DNA from 4 places in the Micromonospora sp. NPDC005553 genome. Region 1 is predicted to be linked to each of the others. Evidence: riboswitches for the same ligand, from Rfam matches in the RefSeq annotation. Region 1 holds a riboswitch; each other region holds the start of a gene.

Region 1 (7,069 bases):
CTGCGCGCTGGTCATACACCATCTGACGAACCGGCGGCAGTTGCTGGCCGAGATGCGTCGGGTGCTCCGTCCCGCCGGCTGGCTCGTCATCTCGACCACCCATCCGACGGCTGACTGGCGACACTTCGGCGGCTCCTACTACGACGACTCCTGGGTCGATCTGCCGCACGGGCCGGGTGCCCTCCACTTCCAGCGGATGACGCTGGAAGCATTCCTCGGCGAACTCCTGGACGCCGGCTTCCTCCTGGAGAAGCTCATCGAGCCACGGCCGCGCGTCGAACTTCGCGAGGTCAACGAGGACGCCTACGCCCGCCTCACCGAGCGGCCGTCCTTTCTCGCTGCCCGGATGCGGTCCCGAGACTGAGATCGGGCGCTCACACACCACGCCTCCTGCTGCCTGATCTCTGGTGGGTGCGGGCCGCCTGGCGGGCGGTGAATCCAGTGGACCGGCACCGACCGTGGCGGAAAGCTGTGGGGATGGAACCGACACAGACCGCGCTCATCGTGCCGATACCCGAGGCCGAGGATGCGGTGGGCCCCTTCCGGGCATCGCTCGACCCGGCCGCCGGGTGGGGGGTGCCAGCGCACGTGACCGTCCTCTACCCGTTCCTGCCCCCGCAGCAGATCGATGAGCAGGTCTTGGCCGTACTGCGCGAGACCATTGCCGGGATACCGCGGTTCGACGTCGCACTGACGGACGTCGGCTGGTTCGGTGACACGGTCGTCTGGCTTGCTCCACAGCCAGCTCGCCCGTTCCGGGAACTCACTTCGGCCGTGTGGCAGCAGTTTCCCGAGGCGCCCCCCTACGCCGGGGCGCACAGCGATGTGGTGCCGCACCTGACCATCGGTCACGACGCCGCCAAGCCCACGCTGAGCCACGCCGCAGAAACCATCTCCACGCACCTGCCGATCAACGCGGCCATCGACAGAGTCAGGCTCATCGCCGGAACACCGGACATCAGCCCCTGGCGCACCGTCTGCGAGTTCCCGCTAGGCACCACACCACCTGCGCCGGCTGGACCGTTACCGTCCTTGACGTGAACTCGGCGGAATTCTGGAAGTTCCTGGAGCCGTCAGCCGAGGAGACGGACGGCCTGTGTAGCAGCGACTCGTTCTGGTACTTCCAACCATGGCTCATCGGCCAGGGGCAGCGCTGGTGGCAGCACGTCGCCCAAAACCCCGACAACCTCGCCGACCTGCCCGCTGTGCGTGCGCTCGCCGGCCGCAGTCTCTGGGAACGGGCCGACGCGGAGTGGCCGCACTGGGAAGAACTCGCTTACGTGGCGTCCAGCGCCTACGACCACATCACCGGGCGTGAAGACAGCCTCTATGAAGCGCTGGACGCCCGGGGCCACCGCCCGTACTTCGATCCAGCCCCAATCGATGAACCCTGGGACAGCGACAGCCTCGCCGAGATCGAACAACGCCTGCCGCGCCTCATGCGCTTGTTCCCCCGCCAGCACTACGTGAAGCCCTGACCAGCGCAACATCAAAAGCCCTGGCTGGGACTGTTGTCCTGACCAGGGCTTTGATCGTGGAGCGGGTGACGGGAATCGAACCCGCACTGTCAGCTTGGGAAGCTGATGTTCTGCCATTGAACTACACCCGCAAGCGGCACCACTGTACCCGAGTCGTCGGGCCCATGCACCCAGGCACCCCCGGTGACCGCAGGTGTCTGCGGACCGTGCCGCCCGGGTCGGCAGGGATGATCCACTCGGTTTCCTGGAAGTCGGGGCGTCCGGAGCGCCGGGATACCGCAAGTTCGTTGAAGTCGAGTGGATCATGCGGGAGTGGCAGGCGTGGCGGGCGTACGCATCGGTGCCGGCTCCGTCACGACGGAGCCAGCACCGATGATCTTCCGGTCGTGTGGTCAGGCGGCCGTGCACTGCACGTCACGGCTGAGGAGGGTCGGGCGCGTCTGCGGGACGGCGAGGGGCGCTGCCACCGCCGACTGGGCGTTTGGGTCGAGCCAGACCCGAACGGCCGGCCGACTCGGCCCGAGACCCGGAATGCCCGCGATGTGCTGCTCGCGGCGGGTGAGCATGGCCACGTCGACGGTGAACTCGAAGAGCCGCCAGTCGACCTGCGGCTCGGCGCGGGCGCTCTGCGCCAGCTGCGCCACCAGGATCGGATCGGTCACCGGGCGGGCGTGACCCGCCACGTACGCCTCGTCGTCGCTCTCCTCCGCAGGGAACGAGTGCAGCGCGTAACGGCCGTCACGTTCGAGGTCGCGGCGCTTGGGCGAGTCGATGATGAAGCAGAACAGCCCCTCGGCGGTGATGACCGGGGAGACCGGATGGACGCGGGGCCCGCCGTCGGCACGGACCGTGGCCAGATAGCCGAAGCCCGGCCCGTACTGCTGAAGGAGAACGCGGATCCCGTCGGCGAGTCGGGGCTCGTCGGCGGCGAATTCGGACCAGGAAGCCATGTGGGCATTCTATCGAACAAATGTACGAGCAGCGACCTCGACGCGCTGGTCCGGCACCGAATCCGGCCACTTCCGGCAACGCGGCTATGGTGGTCCGATGCTGCTCTCCGACCGTGACCTGGTCTCCGAGATCAAGGCCGGCACGCTGGGCTTGGAGCCGTTCGAGCCCACCCTGGTCCAACCCTCCAGCATCGACGTCCGACTCGACCGGCTGTTCCGGGTCTTCAACAACCACCTCTACACCCACATCGATCCGGCCATGCAGCAGGACGACCTCACCTCGGCGGTCGAGGTCCCCGACGGCGAGCCGTTCGTGCTGCACCCGGGGGAGTTCGTGCTCGCCTCGACGCTGGAGGTCATCTCGCTGGGTGACCAGCTCGCCGGCCGGCTGGAGGGCAAGAGCTCTCTGGGCCGGCTCGGGCTGCTCACGCACTCCACCGCCGGTTTCATCGACCCAGGCTTCTCCGGTCACGTGACGCTGGAACTCTCGAACGTGGCGAACCTGCCGATCACCCTGTGGCCGGGCATGAAGATCGGGCAGCTCTGCATCTTCCGGCTCTCCTCGCCGGCCGAGCACCCGTACGGCTCGGTGGTCTACGGCTCGCGCTACCAGGGCCAGCGGGGGCCGACACCCAGCCGCGCCTGGCAGCACTGGCGCACCTGGCCCACCCGCTAGGACCAGAACGACGAGGGCCCGCCGCGACGCGATCGCGACGGGCCCTACGGTCACACTGGGTCAGCCTGGACGGCCGTAGCTGTGGATCGGGCCGTCGTCGACCTTCTTCATCTTGACCGGTTGACCGGCCTGCGAGGCGTGCACCACCCAGCCGCCGCCGACGTACATGCCGACGTGGTGGATGTCGCTGTAGTAGAAGACCAGGTCGCCGGGGCGCAGGTCACCCTTGCTGACGTTCTTGGTGACCCGGCTCTGCGCGGCGGCGTTGTGCGGCAGCGACACGCCGGCCTTCGCCCAGGCGGCCAGCATCAGCCCGGAGCAGTCGTACGAGTTCGGGCCCTCGGCACCCCAGACGTAGGGCTTGCCGATCTGCGCGCAGGCGAACTTGACCGCGGTACCCGCGGCGCCGCCGGGGTAGCTACCCGGGCAGGGCGCCGGGCGCAGCGGACCGCCGCCACCGCTGCCGTACACCTTCAGGCGCAGCTTCTGCAGGCGGTCGATCTCGTCGTTGATCTGCTTCTTCTTCGCCGCCAGCTGGGCTTCCGTGCGGGTCAGCTGGGCCACCATCTCGTCCAGTGGCGCCTTCTGCGCGGCCAGTTGGTCGCGCAGGTCGGCCACCTCGCGGACGTCCTTCTGCTGGTTGTGCGCGAAGCGGTCCAGCATTTCGAGCTGGCCGACCACCTCGCTGGGCGACCGGCTGCCCAGCATCGCGTTGACGGTCGAGACGTTCTCACCCATGTAGGCGCGTACGGCAAGGGCGCTGACCTTGTCCATCGCGGCGTCGACCTGGCGCTCGAGCGGAGTGATCCGGGCGGCCAGCGCGTCTGCCTGCTTGCGCTTCGCGGCGAGGTCGATGCGGGTGGCGTTGTGCCGTTCGATGATCGGTTCGAGCTTGTTCCAGTCGGCGTCGATCTGGCGCTCGATCTCGGCGACGGAGGGGTCGGCGTGGGCCGCCGTGGCACTGCCGGTCAGAACGACGGCGACGCCGGCCAGCGCGGCGAGTGCGGTGGTGAAGCGGGACCAGCGTGGGCGCGGCACTATCGACGCCGGGCCGGCTGATGCCGACCGCTCGGACGACGGCCGCGGGGCATGGAGTGCCACCGGGGTTCCGTACTCCTTCTTCCTGACCGCCTACCGGGTTAGCTGACGGGTTCGGGCGGGAAGTCGGCGCCCTACCGCAGTGGCTGCGGATTCACCCCGAGGGACCTGGGTCCCCGGTTCGCTCGGAAACGACTCGGCGGTGTCGGTCCGTTACCGCCCGGGGTGGGCGGAGCTGCTGTCGGGCCGACAAATGACCAGAGTAGAGACGCCCGTTACCGATCCGCAACCCGTGCGGCCGTGACACTCCGTACGGATTGGATGAGGTCACCGACCGTGTGTGAAGAATTCTTTCCCCAAGCTTCGATAGATGGAAAGGTATTGACGCGAGCTCCCGGACGGCGCGATGGTGATTTGACCTAACTCCGCGAGAATCTAGGGGGTTCGATGCACCATCCAACCCTGTCGACCGGCTGGCGCGCGCTGCTCGCCGCCACCGTGGTCGCCGCCGCGACCACGGTGCCACTTTCCGTCGGCCCGGCCGCTGCCGCGCCCACCACCGACCGCCAACAGCAGTACGCCGACGCGGCCACCGAGTACGGCGTACCGGCCGTCGTGCTGCTCGGCGTCTCCTACCTGGAGTCCCGTTGGGACACCAACGCCGGCACACCGAGCACCAGTGGCGGCTACGGCCCGATGCACCTGACCGACGCCCGGCATGTGGCCGCCCTACCCGGGCGCGGCCACCACGACGCCGGTGCCGAGGACCCACGCGGCGACGACTCCCGTCCCGCCCGGGTGCCCGCGCCCCGACCGGTCGAGGCGCCCGCCCCGTCCACCGCCGCGTTGCAGACCGTCGACGCCGCCGCGGCGCTGACCGGTGCCGCCCCCGAGGCACTGCGTACCGACGCGGGCCTCAACATCCGGGGTGGGGCGGCGCTGCTGAGCGCGTACCAGAGGGATCTGGGCGCGCCGGTCGGCGCGGACACCGACCCGGCGGCCTGGTACGGCGCGGTGGCCCGGTACTCGGGCGCGGACAGCGCCGACGCCGCGGCGGCCTTCGCCGACGAGGTCTTCACCACCATCGGCGCGGGCGAAGCCCGGGTGACCGACGACGGCCAACGGATCACCCTGCCGGCCCGCGCGGTGCGGCCCGAACGTTCCTGGCTGGACCGGCTGGGCCTGCGCCGGCTGGCCCGCCCGGACGGGGTGGAATGCCCCCGCACCATCTCCTGCGAGTGGATCCCGGCGCCCTACGAGGCGTTCGGCGACGGGGACTACGGCAACCACGACCTCTCCGACCGGCCCGCGCGGCAGAAGATCGAGTACATCGTCATCCACGACACCGAGGCGAGTTGGGCCACCACCCTGCAACTCGTCCAGGACCCGACCTACGTGAGCTGGCACTACTCGCTGCGCTCGGTCGACGGGCACATCGCCCAGCACGTCAAGACGAAGGACGTCGGCTGGCACGCCGGCAACTGGTACGTCAACGCGAAGTCGATCGGGTTGGAACACGAGGGCTTCGCGGCGCAGGGCACCTGGTACACCGAGGCGATGTACCGGACCTCGGCGAAGCTGGTCCGCCACCTGGCGCTGCGGCTGGGCATCCCACTGGACCGCCAGCACATCATCGGCCACGACAACGTGCCCGGCACCATCCCCTCGACAGTGCGGGGAATGCACTGGGATCCGGGCCCCTACTGGGACTGGACGCACTACTTCGACCTGCTGCACGCCCCTCGACTGGACACCGGCACCCCGGCCACCGGGCTGGTCCGGATCGACCCGGACCACACCACCAACCAGCCGGCGTTCACCGACTGCGTCACGGTGGGAGTGCCCTGCGCGCCGCGCGGCTCCTCGGCGGTGGTGCTGCGTAGCGCACCGTCCGCTGACGCGCCGCTGGTCAACGACATCGCGCTCCGCCCGGACGGCAGCCCGAACACGATGGCGGTGTCGGACCACGGGGCCCGGGCGTCCGCCGGGCAGACGTACGCGTTGGCCGGCCGGCAGGGCGACTGGACGGCGATCTGGTACCTCGGGCAGCGGGCCTGGTTCCACAACCCGACGTCCGCGCCGACCGCCAGTTGGACCGTCGGAGTCGTGGCGACGCCGAAGCCCGGAAGGGCCACCGTTCCGGTGTACGGACGGGCGTACCCGGAGCAGTCCGCGTACCCGGACGGGGTGCCCTACCAGGCGATCACGCCGCTGCAGTACACGCTGGCCGCCGGGCAGCGGTACGCCGTCGGCGCGGTGCTGGCCGGCGAGTACTACCGGGCCAGCACGTTCGACGGCTCCTCACCCGGCGACTGGACCGTCATTCGCGGCAAGAACCGGTACGCGCAGATCCAGTTCGGCCACCGGATCATGTACGTCGACCTCGCCGACGTGCAGCTGTTGCCCTCCCCGGTGGGGGCACCCCGCTGAGAACCACGACGGCCCCCGGTCGGTGACCGGGGGCCGTCGTGTCGCGCGAGGTGGATCAGCCAGGTCTGCGGAACCCGGCGATGGGCATGGTGGTGATGCTGGACACCTGCACCGGTTTGCCGGCGCGTGGCGCGTGCACCATCTGGTTGTTACCCAGGTACAGCCCGACATGACTCAGGCCGGAGAAGAAGAACACCAGGTCACCGGGACGGGCGTCGGCGCGCGAGATGGCCTTGCCCTCGTTCCACTGGTCACCGGTGTGGTGCGTCAGGTAGATCCCGGCCGCCTTGTAGGCGTACTGGGTCAGCCCCGAGCAGTCGAACGAGTTCGGCCCGGTGGCACCCCAGACGTACGGCTTGCCGACCTTGCCGCAGGCGGTCTTGATCGCGGTGCGGGCCGCCGCACTGAACACGCCGTTGATGGTCGGGCAGGCCGCCGTCTTGACGGTGGTCTTGGGCATCGACGCCTCGAGCTGCTTGATCTCGGCGTCGATCTGC
Region 2 (7,069 bases), 460 kb from region 1:
CCCGGCCGGCGGAGAGCCGGTTTGACCAGGTCAGATGCGTCGAGACGAGGTGCGGGATGAGTCATACCGGGAGCTCCGGCGGTCAGCCGGGTCCGCAGCGGATTACCGACGGGGCCACCGCGCTCAGTGAGCCGACCCGGGCGTACGCGGAACTGGTCGCCGGCAACCGGCGCTTCGTCGATGGCGCCCCACGCCACCCCAACCAGGATGCCGGGCACCGGGCCGCGGTGGCCGACGGGCAACACCCGTTCGCGGTGATCGTCGGCTGCTCCGACTCGCGACTGGCTGCCGAGATCATCTTCGACCGGGGGCTGGGCGACCTGTTCGTGGTTCGCACCGCCGGGCACACCGCCGGCCCCGAGGTGCTCGGCAGCGTCGAGTACGCGGTGACAGTGCTCGGCACCCCGCTGGTGGTGGTGCTCGGTCACGACTCCTGCGGTGCGGTGCAGGCCGCCCGGGAGTCCGCCGCGACCGGTACCGCGCCGAGTGGCCATCTGCGCGCCGTGGTCGACGCCGTGCTGCCCAGCCTGCGCCGGGCCGCGGACGAGGGCGTGGACGACATCGACGGCATCGTCGACATCCACATCGCACAGACCGTCGAGACGCTGCTCGGGCAGTCGCCCGTGCTGGCCGACGAGGTGGCGCGGGGGCGGTGCGCGGTGGTGGGCGTGTCCTACCGACTGGCAGCCGGAGCGGTACGCCCGGTGGCCGCCGTTCCGGCCGGCTTCACGACGTTGACGACTCCGGCCTCGACCGACCCGGCCGCGCCTGCCACCGTCTGACGCGACGAGGGCCGCTCCGCGTTACGCGGAACGGCCCTCGACGGGGATCGTGCGGGTCAGAGCAGCGACATGTGGACGTGGTCGGTGTGGTTCGACGGCCCGCTGTACGAACTCCAGCCGGTGGCCGGGAACCAGATCTGCCGGTTCCAGATCACGTAGTAGATGCCGAGCCGGTCGGCGTTACGGATGAGGAACGCGGCGACGTTGTTGCCGTACGTCCGGGTGTCGTTGTTGTGCCACGGGGAGAACCCGCTCTTCTGTAGCGACCAGTCGCAGGCGCGGCCCTTCGGGTGCTCCCACGGCCCGCCGGGGCGGTAGCAGCCGACGAACCGGTTGAAGCCGGCCGCCTTGACCTCCTTGTACGCGTGCAGCGTGCGCGGCGTGATGCAGCCGGAGGTGGTGGGGTCGTTCTCGCTGCACGACTGGGCCTTCCAGTCACCGTCGGCAGTGCGACCCGGGCCGATCTTCGCGACCTTGGAGGTGGCATCCACCAGGCCGCCGGTGAAACCCTTGCCGCCGACGAGGGAGAGCGCCTTGTCGGCCTCGCTCTTGCGCTTCGCCATCAGGGCGGTCTGCTTCTGCTGCTCGCGCACCTCGGTGTCGAGGGCCAGCTTGGCCTGCTCGGCGCGGGCCTTCACCTCGTTGACCTCGGAGAGCTTCTTCTCGTTGACCATGTTGATCTCGTCGAGCAGCCCGGCGCGCTGGACGAACGAGTCGGGCGCGTCGCTCTCCAGCAGCATCGCGACCGCGCCGATCCGGCCGGTCCGGTACGCCTGTGCGGCGATCTGCCCGACCTGCGGGGCCAACGCGTCCAGTTCGGCCTTGGCCCGGTTGACCTCCGCCGCCAACTCGCTCTGCCGCTTCTTGGACTTGTCCAGCTTGGACTTCGCGGCGGAGTAGTCACGGTTGGCCTGCTCGATGACGTCGTTGAGCAGCTTGGGCTCGCCGTCCTCCTCGTGCCCGGACGGTGTGGGGTTCGTCGGGGCGGCGTGCGCCGGGAACGGCCCGGCGAACACGGTCAGTGCGGCGATCACGGCCACCACGGGTGTCAACCAGCGGCGTAGGGGTGCCGTCACAATGTTCCCTTCCGTCGACCGCCGACCGGGTTAGCTGACGGGTTCGGGGCGGAAGTGGCCCCTACCGCTGATGCGGATTCACCCCAGGTACCTGGGTCCCCGGCTCGCCGGTTGGCGATTGGGCGGTGGCACCGCAGACGCCGCTTCGCGCCTTCATCGGTAACCGGCAGCGAGGTTACCCGAGAGTCGACCGGCTGAGCTACGCCTGGATGCCGACCAAAAGCGTCATTTCGCCATAGCGTTGAGTGACCAGTGACGGGGTTCTCAGGGTGGATGCCCGATCTGGTCACGCTGAGGAGTGTCACCATGCCGTATCCGTGCTCCTGTTCGACTTCGGCCACCGGTCGGTGGCCTCGGGTGGGGGTGCGGTCCGCGTCCGGTCCGGTTCGTCGGAGCCGGCCGTTCGCGGTGAGCTGAGTGCGGCCAGTGCCTCGCTGCGGTCCGGCTGGGGCCGGGGCTGGGGCGCGGGAGCGTCGGTGGGCGCTGAGGCGTCGCTGCGCCCGGCGGCGGTGACCACCGCGGCCAGCCCGGTGGTCAGCGGCACGGCGGCGATCAGACCGAGGGTGGCGACCGCGCTGCGGACGATCTCCTGCGCGAGGAACTCACTGGTGAGGATCTGCCCGATCGGCCGCGAGTCGGCGGTGAGCAGGAGCAGCAGGGGCAGTGACGCACCCGCGTACGCCAGCACGATGGTGTTGACAGTGGAGGCGATGTGCGCGCGGCCGACCCGGGTGGCGGCACGGTAGAGCTGCAACCGGGTCAGCCCGGGGTTGGCGTTCGCCAGTTCGGTGACGGTGGCCGCCTGGGTGACCGTCACGTCGTCGAGTACCCCGAGTGACCCGATGATGATTCCGGCGAGCAGCAGTCCGTGCAGGTCCACGTCGCCCTGGAACATCGACAGGGTGGTGGCGTCCTCGCTGCCGAAGCCGGTGAGGTGGGTCGCGGCGGTGGCGATGGTGGCGAGCACGCCGGTCAGGACCAGGCTGCCCAGGGTGCCGAGCACCGCGACCGAGGTCTGTGCGGTGACCCCGTGGGTCAGATAGAGCACCACGAACATGATCAGGGCCGCGCCGACCACCGCCACCAGCAGCGGTGACCTGCCGGCGCTGATGCCCGGCAGCACGAAGGTGAGCAGGATGGCGAAGCTGGCGGCCAGCCCGGCGAGCGCGGCCAGACCTCGCCACCGACCGAACGCGACGATCGCGGCCGCGAAGATCACCGCCAGCCACACCATCGGGGTGCCGCGTTGGTGCTCGGCGATGTTCCAGTTGCTGGTGGCGGGATCGGTCGGGTCGGCCAGCTCGACCAGGACCACCTCGTCGCCGACCTCGACCCGGGGTGCGCCGGGCCCGTCGGGCACCGGAGTCCGTACCTGCTGGCCGGCGGTCGGCCCGTCGTCCACCCGCACGTCGACAGTGCCGCACCGCCCATCGCCGACCCTCGGTGTGCCCTCGGGGACCGACGGCGCCGGCGGGCACGGCTCGCTCACCACCCGTGTGACAGTGCCGGGGTAGCGCGGCACGTCGGCACCACCATCGGTCTGCGGTGACCCGCCGCGCGGCCAGAGCAGCACCGCGGCCAGCACGGTGGCGACGAAGAGGGGTACCACAGTCACGACGAGGATCCGTCGCACCCGAGGCGGGGCGGACGGAGCGGGGTGAGTGTGGTCGGCGGCCAAGGTGAGACTCCCAACGATCCGGTGCGGGATACGGGTCAGCGGGCCGGGCGGTTCACCGTTGCGGTGGAAACGCGGCGGACGGCGGGGCGGATCGCTGCCTGATGACCGCTTGATCACGGACGGTCAGTGCTCGGCCCGGTCGGCCGAGGGCACCGCCACGACGTGGCGGCGCCGGTGCCCGACTGTGCAGCGGCATTCGGAGGGCCATCGGGGGAGATGCTAGCCAGCCCCTCCGAGGGTTGCAGGTCGCGGCGGAGTGTCGGGCGGCCGAACCGCTCGCGCGGCGGTCTCCGGGGCGGCATGTTGGAGCCATGCCCGCTCCGTCACCGTCCGGCCCCGACCGACCGCGACACGCCGAACCCGTGCCACACGACAAGCATTCCGGGCACGACAAGCACGCCGGACACGATCCGGCGATGTTTCGCCGCCGGTTCTGGGTCTGCCTGGTGTTGACCATCCCGGTGGTGCTGACGAGTCATCTCGTGTCGGGTCGGCTGGGCCTGAGCGGGGACGTCGTCCCCGGTCAGGGCTGGGTGGGCCCGGTGCTCGGCTCGGTGGTGTTCTGGTGGGGCGGTTGGCCGTTCCTGGTTGGCGCGGTTCGAGAGGTCCGGGACCGGGCGCCCGGGATGATGCTGCTGGTCGCGATGGCGATCACCGTCGCGTACGCCGCGTCCCTGGCGACCAGCGTCGGCGTCTTCGACCTGGACTTCTGGTGGGAGTTGGCCGCGCTGGTCACCATCATGCTGCTCGGGCACTGGCAGGAGATGAAGGCCATCGGACAGGCCCGGGGAGCGCTGGCGGCGCTGGCCGCGCTGTTGCCGGACGAGGCCGAACGGGTGCCGGCGGACGGGCGGGTCGAGGCCGTGCCGGTGACGGGCCTGCGGATCGGCGACGTGGTGCTGGTCCGGCCGGGAGGCCGGGTGCCGGCGGACGGCCGTGTCGTCGAGGGCGGCGCTGAGCTGGACGAATCGATGATCACCGGGGAGTCGCGGCCGGTCGTCCGGACGACTGGCGACCGGGTGGTGGCCGGCACCGTCGCCACCGACTCGGCGATCCGGGTGCGCGTCGAGGCGTTGGGTGAGCAGACCGCCCTCGCCGGCATCCAGCGGATGGTCGCCCAGGCCCAGGCTTCCGGTGGACGGGCCCAACTGTTGGCCGACCGGTTCGCCGCCGCGCTGTTCTACCTGGCCACCGGCACCGCCGTGCTGACCGTGCTGGTCTGGACCGCGCTCGGTCAGCCCGACGAGGCGGTGGTCCGTGCGGTCACCGTCCTGGTGATCGCCTGCCCGCACGCGCTGGGTCTCGCCATCCCGCTGGTCGTCGCGCTCTCCACCGCGCTCGCTGCACGGTCCGGGATTCTGGTCAAGGACCGGTTGGCCCTGGAGCGGATGCGGACCGTCGGCGCCGTGCTCTTCGACAAGACCGGCACGCTGACCCGAGGCGAGCACGGGGTGACCGACCTGGCGACGGCGTCCGGCGTCGAGCGGAGCGAGGTGCTGCGGATCGCGGCCGGTGTCGAGTCGGATAGCGAACATCCGTTGGCCCGGGCGATAGTGGCGGCGGCCGGCCGCGGCGGCCCGGCCCGGGCAGCCGGGTTCCGGTCGCTGCCGGGCCGCGGTGTGAAGGCGACAATCGACGGTACGGAGTACGCGGTGGGCGGGCCGGCGCTGCTGCGCGAACTGGGCGTTTCGCTCCCGGCGGAGCTGGAGGCCGCGACCGGGCGGTGGTCGGCGCGGGGTGCCGCGGTGTTGCACCTGGTGCGGCTGCCCGACGCCGTGCTCGGTGCGTTCGCGTTGACCGACGAGGTGCGTCCGGAGGCCCGGCGCGCTGTCGACGAGTTGCGTGCCGAGGGTGTCCGGACCATCGCCATGATCACCGGTGACGCCCGGCCGGTGGCCGAGGCGGTCGCCGCCGACCTCGGCTTCCGGCCCGGCGTCGACGAGGTCTTCGCCGAGGTGCTGCCGGCCGAGAAGGACGATCGGGTGGCCGAGCTCCAGCGGCGGGGGTTGGTGGTGGCGATGGTCGGTGACGGGGTGAACGACGCGCCTGCGCTGGCCCGGGCGGACGTGGGCATCGCGATCGGCGCGGGCACCGATGTGGCCATCGAGTCCGCCGGGGTGGTGCTGGCATCCTCGGACCCGCGCGGGGTGGGGGCCGTGGTGCGGCTGTCCCGGGCGTCGTACCGGAAGATGCGACAGAACCTGGCCTGGGCGGCCGGCTACAACGTGGTGGCGCTGCCGCTGGCCGCCGGGGTGCTGGCCTGGGCGGGTGTGGCGTTGAGCCCGGCGGTGGCCGCGGTGCTGATGTCGGCGTCGACGATCGTGGTGGCGCTCAACGCTCAGTTGCTGCGCCGGGTCCGTCTCGATCCCGCGCCGGACTGAGCGCGGTCAGCCGCGCTTCATGAGCCGGCCGACCGCCGCCATCATCTCGGTGGCCATCTCGTCGGCCCGACCCTCGGCGGCGCCCTCGTGCATGCAGTGCCGGGCGTGCCCGTCGAGCAGCCCGAGGGCCACCTTGTCGAGGGCGGCCTGGATGGCGGAGATCTGGGTGAGCACGTCGATGCAGTAGCGGTCGTCGTCGACCATCTTCTCGATGCCCCGGACCTGCCCCTCGACGCGGCGGAGCCGCGCGAGCAGCTGGTCCTTGCTGGCGGTGTATCCGCGGATCGGGGTGGGTGCGGTCATACCGACCAGGATAGCGTACCCCCAGGGGGTATGGTACGGTCGGTTCTGTTGAGATACCCCCACCGGGTACCGGTACCACGAAGGAGACGATCCAATGGTCGACACGACGTACCAGGTGCAGGGCATGACCTGCGGGCACTGCGTCAGCGCGGTGAGCGCCGAGGTCGGCGCCATCGCGGGTGTGCGTGACGTCCAGGTCGACCTCGCCGCCGGCCGGGTCACCGTCAGCAGCGACCAGCCGCTGGACACCGCCGTCGTCCGGGCCGCTGTCGACGAGGCCGGTTACGACCTCGTCGACGCGTGATCGGCGGGTCGGCGTGCGTACCGTGACGAAACTGGCCGGGTTCGCCGTTGGCCTGGCGGCGGTCTTCGGCGCCGCCTACGGGATCGGCCGGGTCGTCGACCCCGCCCCGGTCGCCGAGAGCCGGCACGACGATGCCACCACCCCGACGGCGGACGAGCGGGGCGGGACGGGCGATCGGCTGCCCGGCGGCTTGCTCGTCTCCGAACGTGGCTACACCCTCGAACCGATCGACGCCCCGGCCGACGAGTTCGCCTTCCGGATCGCCGGCCCGGACGGCCGCCCGGTCACCCGGTACGACGTGGCGCACGACAGGCAGATGCACCTGATCGTCGCCCGTCGGGACCTCTCCGGCTTCCGCCACGTCCACCCCGAGCTGGCCGCGGACGGCACCTGGCGGGTCGACACCCCGCTGGCCGGCCCCGGGCAGTGGCGGGCGTTCGCCGACTTCACCCCTACCGGGGGCGAGTCGCTGACCCTGGGCATGGACGTGACAGTCCCCGGCGAGCTGACCGAACGGCCGTTGCCCGCCCCGACGACCAGCACCA
Region 3 (7,069 bases), on a different contig from region 1:
GACTGGCCGAGCTGCGGCAGTCGGCCGTACGCGCCGAGCGTGACGGCTACCGGATGGCCCGGGTGGGCACGCACGGCGCCCTGGTCGAGCGCGACGCGATGGTCTTCCACGCGGCGCAGCGGCGGCACACCCTGGACGCCGAGCACGAGGGGCTGGTCTTCGGCCGGCTGGACCTGCGCGACCGTCAGGTGCTGCACGTCGGGCGGCTGGGGATCCGCGACGAGAACGCCGTCACGCTTGTCGTCGACTGGCGCGCGCCCGCCGCCGCCGCCTTCTACCAGGCCACCCCGGCGCAAGCGCTGGACGTGGTGCGGCGGCGCACGATCCAGTCCCGCGCCGAGCGGGTGACCCGGATCGAGGACGAGTTGCTGGACCCGACCGACGCCCCCGAGGGGATGACGGTCGTCGGTGACGGCGCGTTGCTGGCCACCCTGTCCAAGGCCACCGGCCGGGGCATGCGCGACATCGTGGCGACCATCCAGCGGGAGCAGGACGAGGCGATCCGCTCGCCCGGCTCCGGGGTGACGATCGTCGCGGGCGGCCCCGGCACCGGCAAGACCGCTGTCGCCCTGCACCGGGCCGCGTTCCTGCTCTACTCCGACCGCAGCCGCTACGCCGGCGGCGGCATCCTGGTGGTCGGCCCGTCGTCGGTGTTCGTCGAGTACATCGGCTCCGTGCTGCCGTCGCTCGGTGAGGACACCGCGACCCTGCACTCGTTGGGCACCCTCTTCCCGGGGATGACAGCCACCCGCCCCGACCCGCCCGAGGTGGCGGCGGTGAAGGGCTCGCTGCGGATGCGTCGGGTGCTGGAGCGGGCGGCCCGCGACGCGGTGCCAGGCGGCCCGGGTGAGCTGCGGCTGCTCTACCGGGGCACGCTGCTGCGGTTGGACCGGGTCGCGCTGGACCGGGTCCGGGACCGTGCGCTGCAACGCGGGGCACGGCGCAACGAGGTGCGCCGGGCCGGTTTCGACGGGGTGTTCGCCGCGCTCTGGGCGCAGGCCCGTGAGCTGAGCAGCGGTCGGCTGCCGGAGCAACCGGCCTTCGAGGCGGAGATCGCCGAGCGGTCGGAGTTCCGGGAGTTCCTCAAGGCGTGGTGGCCTCGGCTGCACCCCCGGCACGTCCTCGGCTGGCTGGCGCAGCCGGATCGGCTGCGCCGGTACGCCAGCGGGATCCTCTCCTCGGCGGAGATCCGGCTGCTCAACGCCGCGTACCGGAACCTGGACTCGGCCGGGCTGACCATCGCCGACGTGGCACTGCTGGACGAGTTGGACGCGCTGCTCGGCAAGCCCGCGCAGCCGGCCCGCGCGCGACGCGACCCGTTCCAGCTCGCCGGCGGCGTCCGTGAGCTGAGCACCCTCGGTGAACGGCAACGGGCCGCCCGCGCGGCGGCCCGGGAGCGCCCGGAGGACTACCGGGACTACGCGCACGTGGTGGTGGACGAGGCACAGGACGTCTCGCCGATGCAGTGGCGGATGATCGGTCGACGCGGCCGACTGGCCTCCTGGACCGTCGTGGGCGACCCCGCGCAGACCGCGTGGACCGGCGATCCGGAGGAGCTGACCCGGGCCCGCGACCAGGCGCTGGGCCGGCGTAAGCGACACGACTTCACGCTCACCACCAACTACCGGAACTCGGCGGAGATCTTCGCGGTGGCGGCGGCGGAGATCCGGCGGCTCTACCCGGACCTGCCGCTGCCGACCGCCGTCCGCTCCACCGGGGTCGAGCCGGTGGAGCTGGTGGTGCCCCCGACGGGCTTGGAGACCGCGACCGTGGAGGCCGCCGCCGGCCTGCTGGCCGAGGTGGAGGGCACGGTCGGGGTGATCACGCCGGTCCCCCGCCGGGACGAGGTCGCCGGTTGGCTGGGCGCGCTCGGCGCGCCCAGGTTGCAGGTGGTGACCAGCCTGGAGGCCAAGGGCATGGAGTACGACGGGGTGGTGCTGGTCGCCCCGAGCGAGATCCGGGCGGATCCGGGCGCCGGGGTGCGCACCCTGTACGTGGCGCTCTCCCGGGCCACCCAGCGTCTCACCACCATCGACCCGACCGGCTGACGTGTGCGGACTGCCGCCGGCGGAACGCCCTGCCCGTACACTTGCATACATAGCGATGTGAGCATACATTTGACCAGGTCCCGACCAGCGGCGGAAGGTGGTTCTCGTGGGCGCAGGTCATGACCACCACCATGGGTCCGTCGCCAATGCCGCACACCAGCACCGAGGTCGACTCTGGGCGGCGTTCGGGTTGCTCGCCACCTTGATGGTGGTCGAAGCGGTGGTCGCACTGCACACCGGCTCGCTCGCCCTGCTCTCCGACGCCGGGCACATGTTCACCGACGTGCTCGGCATCGGGATGGCGCTCGCCGCCATCACGGCAACCCGGCGGGCCACCGGCGACCCGCAGCGCACCTTCGGGCTCTACCGGCTCGAGGTGCTCGCCGCGCTGGCCAACGCCGTCCTGCTCTCCGGCGTCGCGATCTACGTGGTGGTCGAGGCGATCCGCCGCTTCGGTGACCCGCATGAGGTCATCGCCGGCCCGATGCTCGTGGTGGCCGTGCTCGGCCTGCTGGCGAACATCGCCGCATTCGCGCTGCTGCGCGCCGGAGCCAAGGAGAGCATCAACCTCCAGGGCGCCTACCTGGAGGTGCTCGGTGACCTGCTCGGCTCGGTCGGCGTCATCGGCGCGGCGCTGCTCATCACCGTCACCGACTGGTGGTGGGCCGACCCTCTGGTCGCGGTCGCCATCGGCGTGTTCATCCTGCCGCGCACCTGGCGGCTGGCCCGCGCCGCCATCCGCATCCTGGTGCAGGCCGCCCCGGAGCACCTCCAGGTGACCGCCGTGCACGACCGGCTCGCCGCCGTCCCCGGTGTCGTCGAGGTGCACGACCTGCACGTCTGGACGCTCACCTCGGGCATGGAGGTGGCCTCCGCCCACCTGACCATGGCACCGGGCGCGGAGGTCGGCGCGGTGCTCACCGCGGCACGTACGGCCCTGCACGACGACTTCCGCATCGAACACGCGACCTTGCAGATCGAGCCTGGCGCCGCTTCTGGAGCCTGCGGCTCCATCGAATGGTGACCGGTTCGTCGATTTCCGTGTTGACGCACGCACCGTCCGTCACATCGGCTGCAGCGGCCCCACCCGCACCGGTAGGCTCGGTCCCGGCCGTCACCAGGCGGCGCCCTCCCGGCGCCGGTGGCGGTCGCCGCCTAATCGCCCACCTGGGCGAACCGGGGAACCATGTTCCTGGGGTGTATCCGCGTCAGCGGTAGGGATCTTCCGTCCCGAACCCGTCAGCTAACCCGGTCGGCGGCTGACGGAAGGACATGCGCAGTGGCACCAGCACGACCACCCGCCGCCCGACTGGCGGCCCTGATCGTCGCGATGTTCGCCCTCGGCGTCGCGCTTCCGGCCGGCACCGCCTCGGCCGCTCCCCCGACCGGCCTGCGAGCCGCCGCACCCGACTCCGACGAGGAGGGCGGCACCCCGGCGTTGCGGGCCCAGCTCGATGCGGCCAGCAAGGGCTACCTGGACGCGAAGCGCGCCCTGGACACCTCAGTGCAACGGCAGAAGCAGCTCGGCACCCAGCTGGAGACCATCGAGGTCGAGATCGACCAGCGCAACGGCAAGGTCGGCGAGATCGCCGAGGTCGCCTACCGCACCGGCCGGCTCGGTGCGGTGTCGGCGCTGCTCAACAGCAACACCCCGGAAGGCTTCATGGACCGGGCCGCCGCGCTGGACGCGGTGGCGGCCAACGAGGACCGGGTGCTGCGCGACCTGCTGGACACCAAGGACAAGGCCAACCGCACCCGGGTCGCCCTGGACGGCGAGATCAACGAACAGCGCAAGCAGGTCGCGGTGATGGCCAAGCGCAAGGAGCAGGCCGAACGGGCCCTGACCGTGGCCACCACGCCCAAGCCGCAGACCACCGCCGACGCCGGCTCCAACCGCGGCACCTCCAGCGCCAACGCGAAGGCCGCGCCACGCAACTCCGACGGCTCCTGGCCCTCCGAGTCGTGCAGCGTCAACGACCCCACGCCGGCCAACGGCTGCATCACCCCGCGCACCCTGCACGCGCTCAATCAGGCCAAGGCCGCGGGATTCACCCGGTACGTCTCGTGCCACCGCCCCAGCGGCTCGGGTGAACACCCGAAGGGCCGGGCCTGCGACTTCGCGGCGCAGAAGAACGGCTTCGGCGGCGACGCCACCGGCGGCGACAAGACGTACGGCAACAACCTGGCCGCGTACTTCATCCGCAACGCGGACCGGCTCGCCGTGCTCTACGTGATCTGGTACAGGCAGATCTGGCTGCCCAGCAGCGGGTGGAAGTCGTACAGCGGGGCGGGCGGCGACCCGTCCAGCGACCACACCAACCACGTACACCTGTCGGTCTACTGACCCACTCGTCGTGATGCCTGTGAGCCACTGGATGGCTCACAGGCATCACGGCGTCAGGGGCCGGGCTACGTCACCGGGCGTACCCCTGATGTCGTCGCTCGTCGGACGACCCGGCTGTGGCCGGCGGGCAGCATCGCGGTATGCCTCGGATCCGACCCACCACCCGCAAGGCGCTGCTCACCCTGCACCTCGTCACCTCGCTCGGCTGGCTCGGCGCCGACCTGGTGCTGCTCACCCTCGGCGTCGCCGTTCAGCGGGGTGCCGATCCGGCGGTGGTCTATCCGGTCACGGCCCTGGTCGGCACGGTGCTGTTCGCGCCGCTGAGCGTCCTGGTGTGGTTGATCGGAGTCGCCAGTTCGCTGCTCACCCCATGGGGCCTGCTGCGCCACCGGTGGGTGCTGGTCAAGCTCGTGCTCACCACGGTGATGGTCGGGCTGGTGCTGTTCCTGCTCACCCCGAATCTGCGTCACGCCGGAGCGGTCGGCGCCGCCCTGCCCGCCCGCGATCGCGCCGACCTGGTCATCGCACCGGCGGTGTCGACCAGCCTGATGGTCATCGCGACAGTGCTCTCCACCTACAAGCCGTGGGGCCGACGTCCCATCACCCGCCCGACCCGCAACAGCGCGCCAACCCCGACCTAACGCACCCCACGCCCCGCCCCGCACACCCCGCACGCCCGCGATCTTGCAGTTACTGCGCCGACATATGGGTTCATCCCACTGATATCGACAGCCGAAACTGCAAGATCGGCGCGCCAGGGGCGGGTCAGGGGGGCGGGGTGTTGTTGGTGCGGTCCAGGGCGGCGCCCAGTCGGGTGGCGAGGGCGAGGTGAGCGGCCTGGGCCTGGCGGAACGCGTAGCGGAACAGGGGCCTCGGCGCGGTCAGGGTGATCTCGACGTCGATGCGGGTCAGGCCGTCCGGCTCGGCGCGTAGTCGGGTGTGGTTCCGCACAGTGGTGGCCGGCCACTGGCGGGCCACCATGACGATCTCGTCGGCCTCGCTGATCAGCACGTCCGCGTGGTAGGTGGTCCGGAAGCGCAGCGGACCGGCCGCCAACCGGTCGTTGATCGTGTAGCTCGCCTGGGCACCGGGCCGGGGCGGTACCCGGCGAACCCGCACGATCAGCGGATGCAGCTCGCCCTGCCGGGTCAGGTCGCTGAGCAACGCTGCCGCCTCGGCGGGTGAGCACCGGGCCTGGACGGTGTAGCTGAAGGTATCGCTGCTGAGCACACCGTCTCCCGCCGTCGTCTGGTCGCCCGATCGTCCCGTACCGATGTCTGGCTGGCAACGCCCCACGGACCCTCAGCGCCGCGCCGGACCGGGCCGATGCGACGACCTGCCACCACCTGCGCCATTAAGGTCGGTTAGTACGAAATCTTCCGAAGGTGCCGGAGGGCGGCCAGCATGAACGGCGACGACCGATGAGTGGGCACGTGATGGTCTTCGCGCCCACCCCACAGCTGACGGTGATGGTGGACCAGCCCAACGACCACCCCGAGCTGCACCTGCACCCCGGCGGGCAGGGTGTCTGGCAGGCCCGGATGGTGCTCTCCCTCGGAGTCGACGTGGTGCTCTGCGCCGCCCTCGGCGGTGAGATCGGCCAGGTGCTGGAGCCACTGCTGGTCAGCGAGGGTGTGGACCTCAAGGTGGTGGTCCGTGACTCCGGCAGCGGCGGGTACGTGCACGATCGCCGCGACGGCTCCCGACAGGAGATCGCCGACGTGCCCGGACAGCCGCTGAGCCGGCACGAGATCGACGAGCTGTACAACCTCGCCCTCGGCGAGGGCCTACGGGCCTCGGTGAGCATCCTCAGTGGGCCGAACGAACCGTGGCTCGTGCCGGCCGACCTGTACCGACGCTTCGCCGCCGACCTCGGCGCGAACGGTGCTCGAGTGGTGGTCGACCTCTCCGGCGATCACCTCGCTTCGGTGCTGGAGAGCGGGGTGTTCTTCCTCAAGGTCAGTCACGAGGAGTTGATCCGCGACGGCCGCGCCCGCAGCGACGACACCGAGGAGCTGACCCGGGCCCTGTACGAGTTGCACGCGGGCGGCGCCGAGACGGTGGTGGTGAGCCGCGCCGACCAGCCGGCGTTGGCGCTCATCGACGGGGAACTGTTCCAGGTCGAGATGCCCCGGCTGGAGGCCGCCGACCCACGCGGCGCGGGCGACTCGATGACGGCCGGAGTGGCCGCCGTCGTGGCCAGGGGCGGCGACATTCGGACCGCCATCCGCACCGGCGCCGCCGCCGGCGCGCTGAACGTGACCCGGCACGGCCTGGGCACCGGGCGCCTGGACTCGATCACCGGCCTGGTGGACCGGGTCCGGCTGGTGCCGGCGGACAGCCGTCAACAGGAGCGGACCACCCCGGACGAGTTGGCCGGCCGGGTGGTCGAGCGATGACCCTGCGGGTGTTGATCACCAACGACGACGGGGTCGCCGCGCCGGGCATCCAGGCGCTGGCCTGGGCAGCCAGGCGGCGGGGCCTGGACGTCGTCGTGGCCGCCCCGATGGAGGAGGCGAGCGGCACCAGCGCCGCGATGAGCGCCGTGGAGCGCGACGGGCGGGTCGTCGTGAACGACCATCCGCTGCCGGACCTGGCGGGGGTGCCGACGTACGGGGTCGCCGGGTCGCCGGGCTTCATCACGCTGATCGCCCTGCACGGGGCGTTCGGACCACCG
Region 4 (7,069 bases), on a different contig from region 1:
AGTCGTCGCTGGACGTGCTGATCTCCGACCTGACCGGTCAGGTGATCGACGTACGCCGGGCACCCGGTGACGGGCCCACGCCGAGCGTGCCGGCGCAGTCCGGGCCGGGTCGGGTCGAGGCACCGGCCGGCGCGACGTCCGCCAACTGACGCCGACGGCTGCGGAACCACGAACGGAGCGACATGCGCGGCGACCTGGTCCGAAAGCTGGCCGCCCGGTGCCTGACCACCGGGTTGGCCGTGCTGGCCTTCGTCGTGCTGGCTTTGACCGGCGCCACCGGCTGGGGGCTGGCGTTGGCAGTCGCCGCGCTGGCCGCCTCGGCCGCCGAGCAGCGGATCCGGCCCGGCGCCGACCTGGTGGCGGAGACGGCGTTGATCGCCGCGGCGATCCTGGTCGGTTACTCCCGGCGGCTGGACGACGGGCTCGACCTCGCGCTGGTCGCCACCGGGCTGGTACTGCTGGGTCTGGTGCTGCTGGTGGGGCCGCTGCGCACCGCCGGCGGTCTGGAGATCCGGACGGCCAACCTGCCGGTACGCGCCTGGACGCCGCTGATCGCCGATCGGCTCGGCACGGCCCTGCTCGGGCTGCTCGCCGCCCTGGCGCTCGCCGCCGCGCTCGCCCTGCCGGCCGGTGTGGCACTGGCCGCCAGCCTGCTGGTCGGAGCGGGCGCCGGTGCGGTCGCGCTGGACCTGGCCCGGCGACGGTTCAGGCCACGCGCCGGTGGCGGGTCGGTGGCCGCCGCGCTGCGCCGGCACCAGCCGGAGTTCCTGCTCTACTTCTCCGCGCCTCCGGGCTCGGAATACCAGGTCACCATGTGGCTGCCGTACCTGGAACGGATCGGCCGACCGTTCCTGGTCGTGCTGCGTGAGCCGGAGTTCCTGGCCCCGATCGCGGCCGCCACCGACGCGCCGGTGGTCTACTGCCCCACCCTCGGGGCGATGGACCAGGCGTTGGTGCCGAGCCTGCGGGCGGCGTTCTACGTCAACCACGGTGCGAAGAACAGCCACTGCGTCCGCTTCACCCAGCTCACCCACATCCAGCTGCACCACGGCGACAGCGACAAGGCGCCGAGCGCCAACCCGGTGTCGGGGATCTTCGACCGGATCTTCGTAGCCGGGCAGGCGGCGATCGACAGGTACGCCCGCGCCGGAGTGCAGATCCCGGCCGACAAGTTCGTGGTGGTGGGTCGTCCACAGGTCGAGTCGATCGAGGTACGCCCGGAGCCCGCAAGAGGATCGGCGCACCCGACGGTGCTCTACACGCCGACCTGGACCGGGCACCACGCCGACGCCGACTACTGCTCGCTACCGGTGGCCGAAAGCCTGCTGCGCCGACTGTTGGAACGCGGCGCGACGGTGATCCTGCGAGCCCACCCGTACACCACGCAGAACCCGGCCTCGGCCCGGCAACTGGGCCGCCTGACCGAGCTGCTCGTCGCCGACCGGGCCCGCACCGGCCGCCAGCACGTGGTCGGCGCGGCGGCTCGGGAGCTGAGCCTGACCGAGTGCGTCAACTCCGCCGACGCGCTGGTCTCCGACGTGTCCGGAGTGATCTCGGACTTCCTCTACTCCGGCAAGCCGTACGCGGTCACCGACATGGGCGACGAGGGCGACCGGTTCGTGGAGCGGTTCCCGCTGGCCGGGTCGGGATACGTGCTGCGTCGGGACATGTCCAACGTGGACGACGTGCTGACCGCCCTGCTGGACACCGACCCGCTGGCCGAGGCCCGCTGGGCCACCCGCCGCCGCTACCTGGGTGACTTCCCGGCCGAGTCGTACGCCGAGGCGTTCCTGGCCGCCGCCCGCCGGGAGCTGGCACCGGCCGAGGCGCTCACCGCGACCGCACCGGCATAGCCGCTCAGCGGTAAGGATCCAGCAGCGCCAGTACCGCCGCCGGGTCCTCCACGTGCGCGTTGTGTCCGAGACCGGGCAGCGTGGCGACCGGTACGCCGTACTCCTTGAGCTGTTCGTCGGTGACCATCGGGTCGCTCTCCCCGCGCGCCAGCACCACCGGCACGTCGGTCGCCGCCAGCAGCGCGGCCAGATCGGGCTCGCCGACGGCGAAGGCCGCGGGGTCCATGGCGAGGCGCCACCGGCCGTCGACCTGGCGCAGCCCGGCTTCCACCACCGGGTGGTCCGGCGGGACCAGACCGGTGAGCCCGGCGACCCGCAGGTAGCGGCGAGCCGCCTCGGTGCGGGTGGCGAACCAGCTCACCGGTCGGGCGGCGAGCTCGGCGGCGCGGCTCAGCTCGGCGGGTGACCAGAGTGCCTTGATGCCCAGCCCGACCACGGCATCCACCGGCGTTCCGGCGTCGCGGGCGGCCAGCGCCAGGCCGACCACCCCACCCAGCGAGTGCCCGAGCACGACCAGCCGGTCGTCGGGGACGAGGGCCCGCGCGATCTGCTGAGCGAAGCCCGCGAAGGAGTACGACGGCAGCGGCGACGCCCAGCCGTGGCCGGCGAGGTCCGGTGCCAGCCACCGTCCGGGCCAGTGCTGCTCAAGGTACGGGGCCCAGGGCAACCACACGTCCCCGGTCGTTCCCATCCCGTGCAGCAGCAGCAGGACCGGCCCGCGGCCGGTGTGACCACCCGTTTCATCCACCACGGCCGCAGTCTCCCACGGTTCAGGGTCGGGTACGAGGGCCGTCGATGGCGGGCCGGGCGGACAAACGCCGCGGACGCCGGCTCCTTGTGGGAGACGGCGCCCGCGGCGGTCAGGGTGCCCGGGTCAGGCGGAGTAGCCCCGGCTGGTGATCCAGTTGGCCAGGTCGATCGTGGTGATCCAGTACGACGGGTCGGCCGGGTTCGCCGAGTCGGCGATCCGCACGGTGCGACCGTTGTCCTTGTAGCCCACCACGGCGATGTAGTGCCCACCGCCGTAGGAGTGCCACCCGCCGTCGGTGTCGACGGCGTCCCCGACGACGTTGGCCACCACGCCCCGGCCGTCGGTGACGGCCTTCACCACGTCAGCCTGGAGCCGGTCCATCTGGGCCGGGCTGGGCGTGCCGGGGAACATCCGGGTCCGGTACGGGGAGCCCTTCACCTCGGCGTTGAGCACCCGGGTGGTGTCCTCGGCCGAGTTGGTGCCCATCTCGGTGGTGCCCAGTTCGGCGCCGAGCTCCTCCTGGGTGCGGTCGATGCCCGCGGCGCTGAGCGCGTTCCGGGTGGCCGCCGGGCCGCAGTTGTAGTAGGTGTTCTGCGCCTCGTAGTCGTAGTCGAGCACCTTCGTCGCGGGAGGCTTCGGCGGCGTCGGCTTACGGGTGAGGTCGGGGTTGCTCTTGGCCTTGGCGGCGGGCGACGCGGCGCTGGTGGCCGGGGCGGCCGTGGTCGGCGCGGCGCTGGCAGAGGGGGACGCGTCCCGGGCCTCACTGCGGGAGGCGGCGACGTCGCTGCGCATCTCGGCGACGGTGGTCGCGGTGCGCTGGCCGGCCGGGGCGTCGTCAGCAGTGGTGAGCAGGGCGCCGGTGGTGGTGGCGATAGCGAGGGCTGCGGCGGAGGCGGCGACGATCTGGTACGGGCGCTCGGTGGCGAGGCGACGGAGCTGACGCTGCAGGGTGTGCTTCACGGGGTCCTCCACGGATCGGGGGGAGAGCGGCACACCGGGGCCGGACCGGTATCCGGGCAGGCGCCAGCGCGCGGACCGTGGTCCGCGGGTGTGAACCGCTCAGGGGAACGCCCGGATCGGCCGGGCGGGAAAGGCGATGACCCGGGGGGTCAGCTCACCGTCACGCGACGATTGAGCGGGTGCACCGCCGCGCCGTGGAGGCGAGGGAACAACCGAGGGGTGGAAAGGTGCTGCACGAGGATGGGACTCCTTCCGACACCGCCTACCGGGTTAGCTGACGGATTCGGGCGGGAAGACGCCCTACCGCGGGCCGTGGCTCGCGGATTCACCCCGGACTTACTGGTGGGTCCCCGGTTCGTAGATCACGATTAAGCGGGTCGATGCGGCGTCGCGTCTTGCGATCGGTTACCGCACCGGACGGGACGACACTACTGGCGTCTCAACGCCCTGCCAAGCCAGGTTCACCTGCGTAAACCCCAATTGGCGCCACAATTTCTGCGCGTAATGCCGACGATGTGACTCGATGGGACAACCAGTTACGGCGACGCCTAGGGGCGACAACCGGACAGGCCGTAAAGAACGCGGCCACAATCGCGGGAACAATCCCGTCGATCGCGTCGGACGTCCGATTTCCCGATTGGGTGACCGGCCTCACATAACGGATTGGGCTCAACCCACCCGGGCCGGGCGCCACAGTGCCACGACGGCGGGACGCAACGCCCCGGCGACCGTGCGGCGCGCGGGGACCACGCTCGGGCGGAGCCGGGCCGCCGCCGCGTACGCCTCCTCGGCGAGGGCACGAGCCGACTCGGCGGCCAACTCCGCGTCGCGCCAGGCGACCCGCTCACGGTCGGCGGCCACCTGGTAGTCGGTCGACCGCGCATCCCGGATCACCCGGCTGATCAGCACCTCCTGCTCGACCGGGTGTCGCCGGGGATCCCAACCGCGCCGGTGCCCGAACACGTCGCCGAGCTGCGCCATGGTCAGGTCGCCCCGCCAGTACGCCGCCATCGCCGCCCGGTGCAGATAGCGTTCCCGGGCGGCGTACTCGGCGGGGGTGTGTGGGGTCTGCGGGGTGGGCAGTGCCCCCGCGCCAGCGAAGCGACGCGCGGCGGCGTCCGCCTCGTCGTACCCGATCCAGGCCTGCTCCAGCTGTTCCTGAGCGGCCAGCCAGGCGGCACGCCGCCGCTGGGCGGTGGTGGCCGCGCGGGCCGCGGCAACGGCCACCTCCTCGGCGTAGCGGCGCCTGTCGACGGCCTCGGCGTCGGCCAGCTCCTGAGCGGTGAGCCCGGCCGGGACCGGATCGCCGGTCGGCCGGGCCCGTTCGGGGCGGGCGGCCAGCACGGTGAGCAGGCCCAGCGTCAGCAGGAACAGCGTCGACCAGATGGCGGCGGCCCGCGGCACCTCGGTCACGAACTGGTAGAAGACGACGGTCTCCATGGTCGGCACCTCGGGGAGAGAGCAGTGCGATGGAAAGCCGCGCCGACCAGCGGGCCACGGCGGGCCACGGGTCGGCGGGTCAGGGAGCGGGTGGGTCGACAGGGCGCGGCGGCGGGACGGTCGTCCCGGTGGCTCAGCGCCCGGGTGGGGCCCGGGAAGCCCGACCGCTCGCACTGGCGACGAGGGGCAGCCGGTCAGATTCGGCCGCCCTGGCCGGCAGCACGCCGGCCGCGATGGTGCCCTGATCGCCGGGGAGCGCCACCGGCGCGTCGACCGACCAGGTCGGGACCGACTCCTCGGTGGCCTTCGCTGCGGCCGGACGGGCCGCGCCGTGTGCCCCCGAGCCGGTGGCGTCGGCACCATCGTCGCCCGACGCACGGCCGGCGTAGATGACGGTTGACTCCGTTGGCGCGGCGTGTCGGCAGGAGGCCGCCAGCGAGCCGGCGACAGTGGTCGGCACCACGCTCGACGTGGGCCCCGTGCCAGGCGTCGACGTGGCGGCCGTGGCCGGGCCTGCGCCGAGCGCCAGGGCCGCGACGACGGCGAGGCTGGTCAGCACCCGAGTCGCCCAGCGCGCCACCCACCACAGCGGACAGGTGAACGCGACCGGAAGCACGTCCCCACGCTACCGTCGCGCCAACCCGTGCGCATCGACCACGGGCGTGTCGGATCACGCCGCGCCGACCCCCTTTGACCAGGGTGGACGCCGTCAGCGCAGGTCGACGTAGGTTGATCGACCGCCAGCCTGACCGGCCTCGTCGGCGGGTCCGTCGACCTCGCCGCGGGCGATGCTTCCGGGGTCTCGCGCGTCGTCGTCGCCGGCCGGGCGTTGTCGCGGGACGGGCGCTGGACGGGCCGCGCGGCGCGGCGCGAGCCGGCGCATCATCGGAGTTTCGACGAAGCGGTGCAGCAACCCGGCGAGGATCAGGTTCACCGCCAGGAAACCGAGCACCACGGCCGGGCCACGCCAGCCTCCGAAGCCGATCCCCCAGGTTCCGCTCCAACGCAGCACGCTCGTCATCACCAGCACGTGTACCAGGTAGAAGGCGAACGAGACCTCACCGAGCCAGACCAACGGCCGGGAGCGCCACGGCGAGCGCCGACCCCGCACGTCCGCGTCCGCGGCAGCGGTGATGACCAACAGGTACGCGACCGCGAGCAGCGTGGTCCACAGCTCGGCGCGGATCCACTGCGCGGCCACCACCCAGGTGACCAGGAAGATTCCGCTGGCCACTGTCAGTCTGGGACCGCGCCAGAGCCCCCGGCGCATCAACTCGGCCGCCACCGCGCCCAACCAGAACTCCAGCGACCGCACCGGCGGGAAGATCTGGGTGAACCACCAACGGCTCACCTCCGGCACCAACTCCTGCGCCGGCCAGAGCGCGAGGATCAGCAGGGGCAGCGCGACGATCAGCGCCCAGAGCAGCTTCGGCCGGGCCCGGCGCAGCAGCGGCAGCGCCAGCGGCAGGCAGAGGTAGAAGAAGAACTCGCAGGACAGCGACCAGCTGACGGTGTTGATGCTGTAGAACCAGCCCGGCCGGGGATCCCACGCCTGCAACAGCAGCAGGTTCTCCAACGCCGCCGCCGGCAGGACCGGGTCGGCGAACCACCAGGCGACCACCAGCGTCGCCACGAACAGCACCAGGTGGTTCGGGTAGATCTTGGCGATCCGTCGCCGCCAGAACGTACGCCGCGAGTCGCCCTCGCGGGCCGACCAGACCAGCACGAAACCGCTGAGGATGAAGAAGAACTGCACCCCGGAGAGACCGAGGGTGAACAGCGCGTCGATGACTGCCTTGTAGTCCGGCTCGGCGATGATCCGCATGGTGCCGGCGTGGAAGCCGAAGACCAGCAGAGCGGCGATCCACCGCAGCCCGGTCAGCGAGGGCAGCCGGGGCGGGGCCGGTGCGGGCCGGGCGGCCGACGTCGCGGCGACGCTCGTCATGCCGGGATCCCGGCGCTCGGCAGGGTCACCAGCACTGTCGTAGCCTCCTCGGCGCGGCGTCGGACGGCGCGACGGCGACGCCCACGACGACCCGGCAGGGCCGCACCGAGGCACCCTACC

The links. Region 1 has a riboswitch for cyclic di-AMP ahead of ACFYPG_RS11040 (NlpC/P60 family protein). Riboswitches for the same ligand answer to the same signal wherever they lie in the genome.
Region 2: another riboswitch for cyclic di-AMP. It lies ahead of ACFYPG_RS08810 (hypothetical protein); the one in region 1 lies ahead of ACFYPG_RS11040 (NlpC/P60 family protein).
Region 3: another riboswitch for cyclic di-AMP. It lies ahead of ACFYPG_RS29025 (coiled-coil domain-containing protein); the one in region 1 lies ahead of ACFYPG_RS11040 (NlpC/P60 family protein).
Region 4: another riboswitch for cyclic di-AMP. It lies ahead of ACFYPG_RS18915 (C39 family peptidase); the one in region 1 lies ahead of ACFYPG_RS11040 (NlpC/P60 family protein).

The regions. Positions count from the first base shown of each region.
Region 1 covers NZ_JBIAJD010000002.1:782,971-790,039, forward strand. Annotated here, with positions in the region: gene ACFYPG_RS11010 (class I SAM-dependent methyltransferase) at 1-364, shown strand, start outside; gene ACFYPG_RS11015 (2'-5' RNA ligase family protein) at 478-1,041, shown strand; gene ACFYPG_RS11020 (DUF4240 domain-containing protein) at 1,038-1,478, shown strand; tRNA gene ACFYPG_RS11025 (tRNA-Gly) at 1,536-1,609, opposite strand; gene ACFYPG_RS11030 (pyridoxamine 5'-phosphate oxidase family protein) at 1,871-2,428, opposite strand; gene dcd (dCTP deaminase) at 2,526-3,104, shown strand; gene ACFYPG_RS11040 (NlpC/P60 family protein) at 3,165-4,205, opposite strand; cyclic di-AMP (ydaO/yuaA leader) riboswitch at 4,219-4,354, opposite strand; gene ACFYPG_RS11045 (N-acetylmuramoyl-L-alanine amidase) at 4,590-6,572, shown strand; gene ACFYPG_RS11050 (NlpC/P60 family protein) at 6,628-7,069, opposite strand, start outside.
Region 2 covers NZ_JBIAJD010000002.1:320,609-327,677, reverse strand. Annotated here, with positions in the region: gene ACFYPG_RS08815 (carbonic anhydrase) at 57-782, shown strand; gene ACFYPG_RS08810 (hypothetical protein) at 839-1,858, opposite strand; cyclic di-AMP (ydaO/yuaA leader) riboswitch at 1,863-1,993, opposite strand; gene ACFYPG_RS08805 (YibE/F family protein) at 2,160-3,536, opposite strand; gene ACFYPG_RS08800 (copper-translocating P-type ATPase) at 3,953-5,917, shown strand; gene ACFYPG_RS08795 (metal-sensitive transcriptional regulator) at 5,924-6,220, opposite strand; gene ACFYPG_RS08790 (heavy-metal-associated domain-containing protein) at 6,315-6,524, shown strand; gene ACFYPG_RS08785 (hypothetical protein) at 6,538-7,069, shown strand, end outside.
Region 3 covers NZ_JBIAJD010000008.1:97,334-104,402, forward strand. Annotated here, with positions in the region: gene ACFYPG_RS29015 (HelD family protein) at 1-2,048, shown strand, start outside; gene ACFYPG_RS29020 (cation diffusion facilitator family transporter) at 2,155-3,072, shown strand; cyclic di-AMP (ydaO/yuaA leader) riboswitch at 3,191-3,322, shown strand; gene ACFYPG_RS29025 (coiled-coil domain-containing protein) at 3,328-4,392, shown strand; gene ACFYPG_RS29030 (hypothetical protein) at 4,533-5,033, shown strand; gene ACFYPG_RS29035 (SRPBCC family protein) at 5,158-5,622, opposite strand; gene ACFYPG_RS29040 (PfkB family carbohydrate kinase) at 5,814-6,791, shown strand; gene surE (5'/3'-nucleotidase SurE) at 6,788-7,069, shown strand, end outside.
Region 4 covers NZ_JBIAJD010000004.1:380,324-387,392, reverse strand. Annotated here, with positions in the region: gene ACFYPG_RS18930 (D-ribitol-5-phosphate cytidylyltransferase) at 1-149, shown strand, start outside; gene ACFYPG_RS18925 (CDP-glycerol glycerophosphotransferase family protein) at 183-1,853, shown strand; gene ACFYPG_RS18920 (alpha/beta fold hydrolase) at 1,858-2,604, opposite strand; gene ACFYPG_RS18915 (C39 family peptidase) at 2,728-3,576, opposite strand; cyclic di-AMP (ydaO/yuaA leader) riboswitch at 3,809-3,949, opposite strand; gene ACFYPG_RS18910 (hypothetical protein) at 4,234-5,004, opposite strand; gene ACFYPG_RS18905 (hypothetical protein) at 5,138-5,620, opposite strand; gene ACFYPG_RS18900 (acyltransferase family protein) at 5,714-6,949, opposite strand.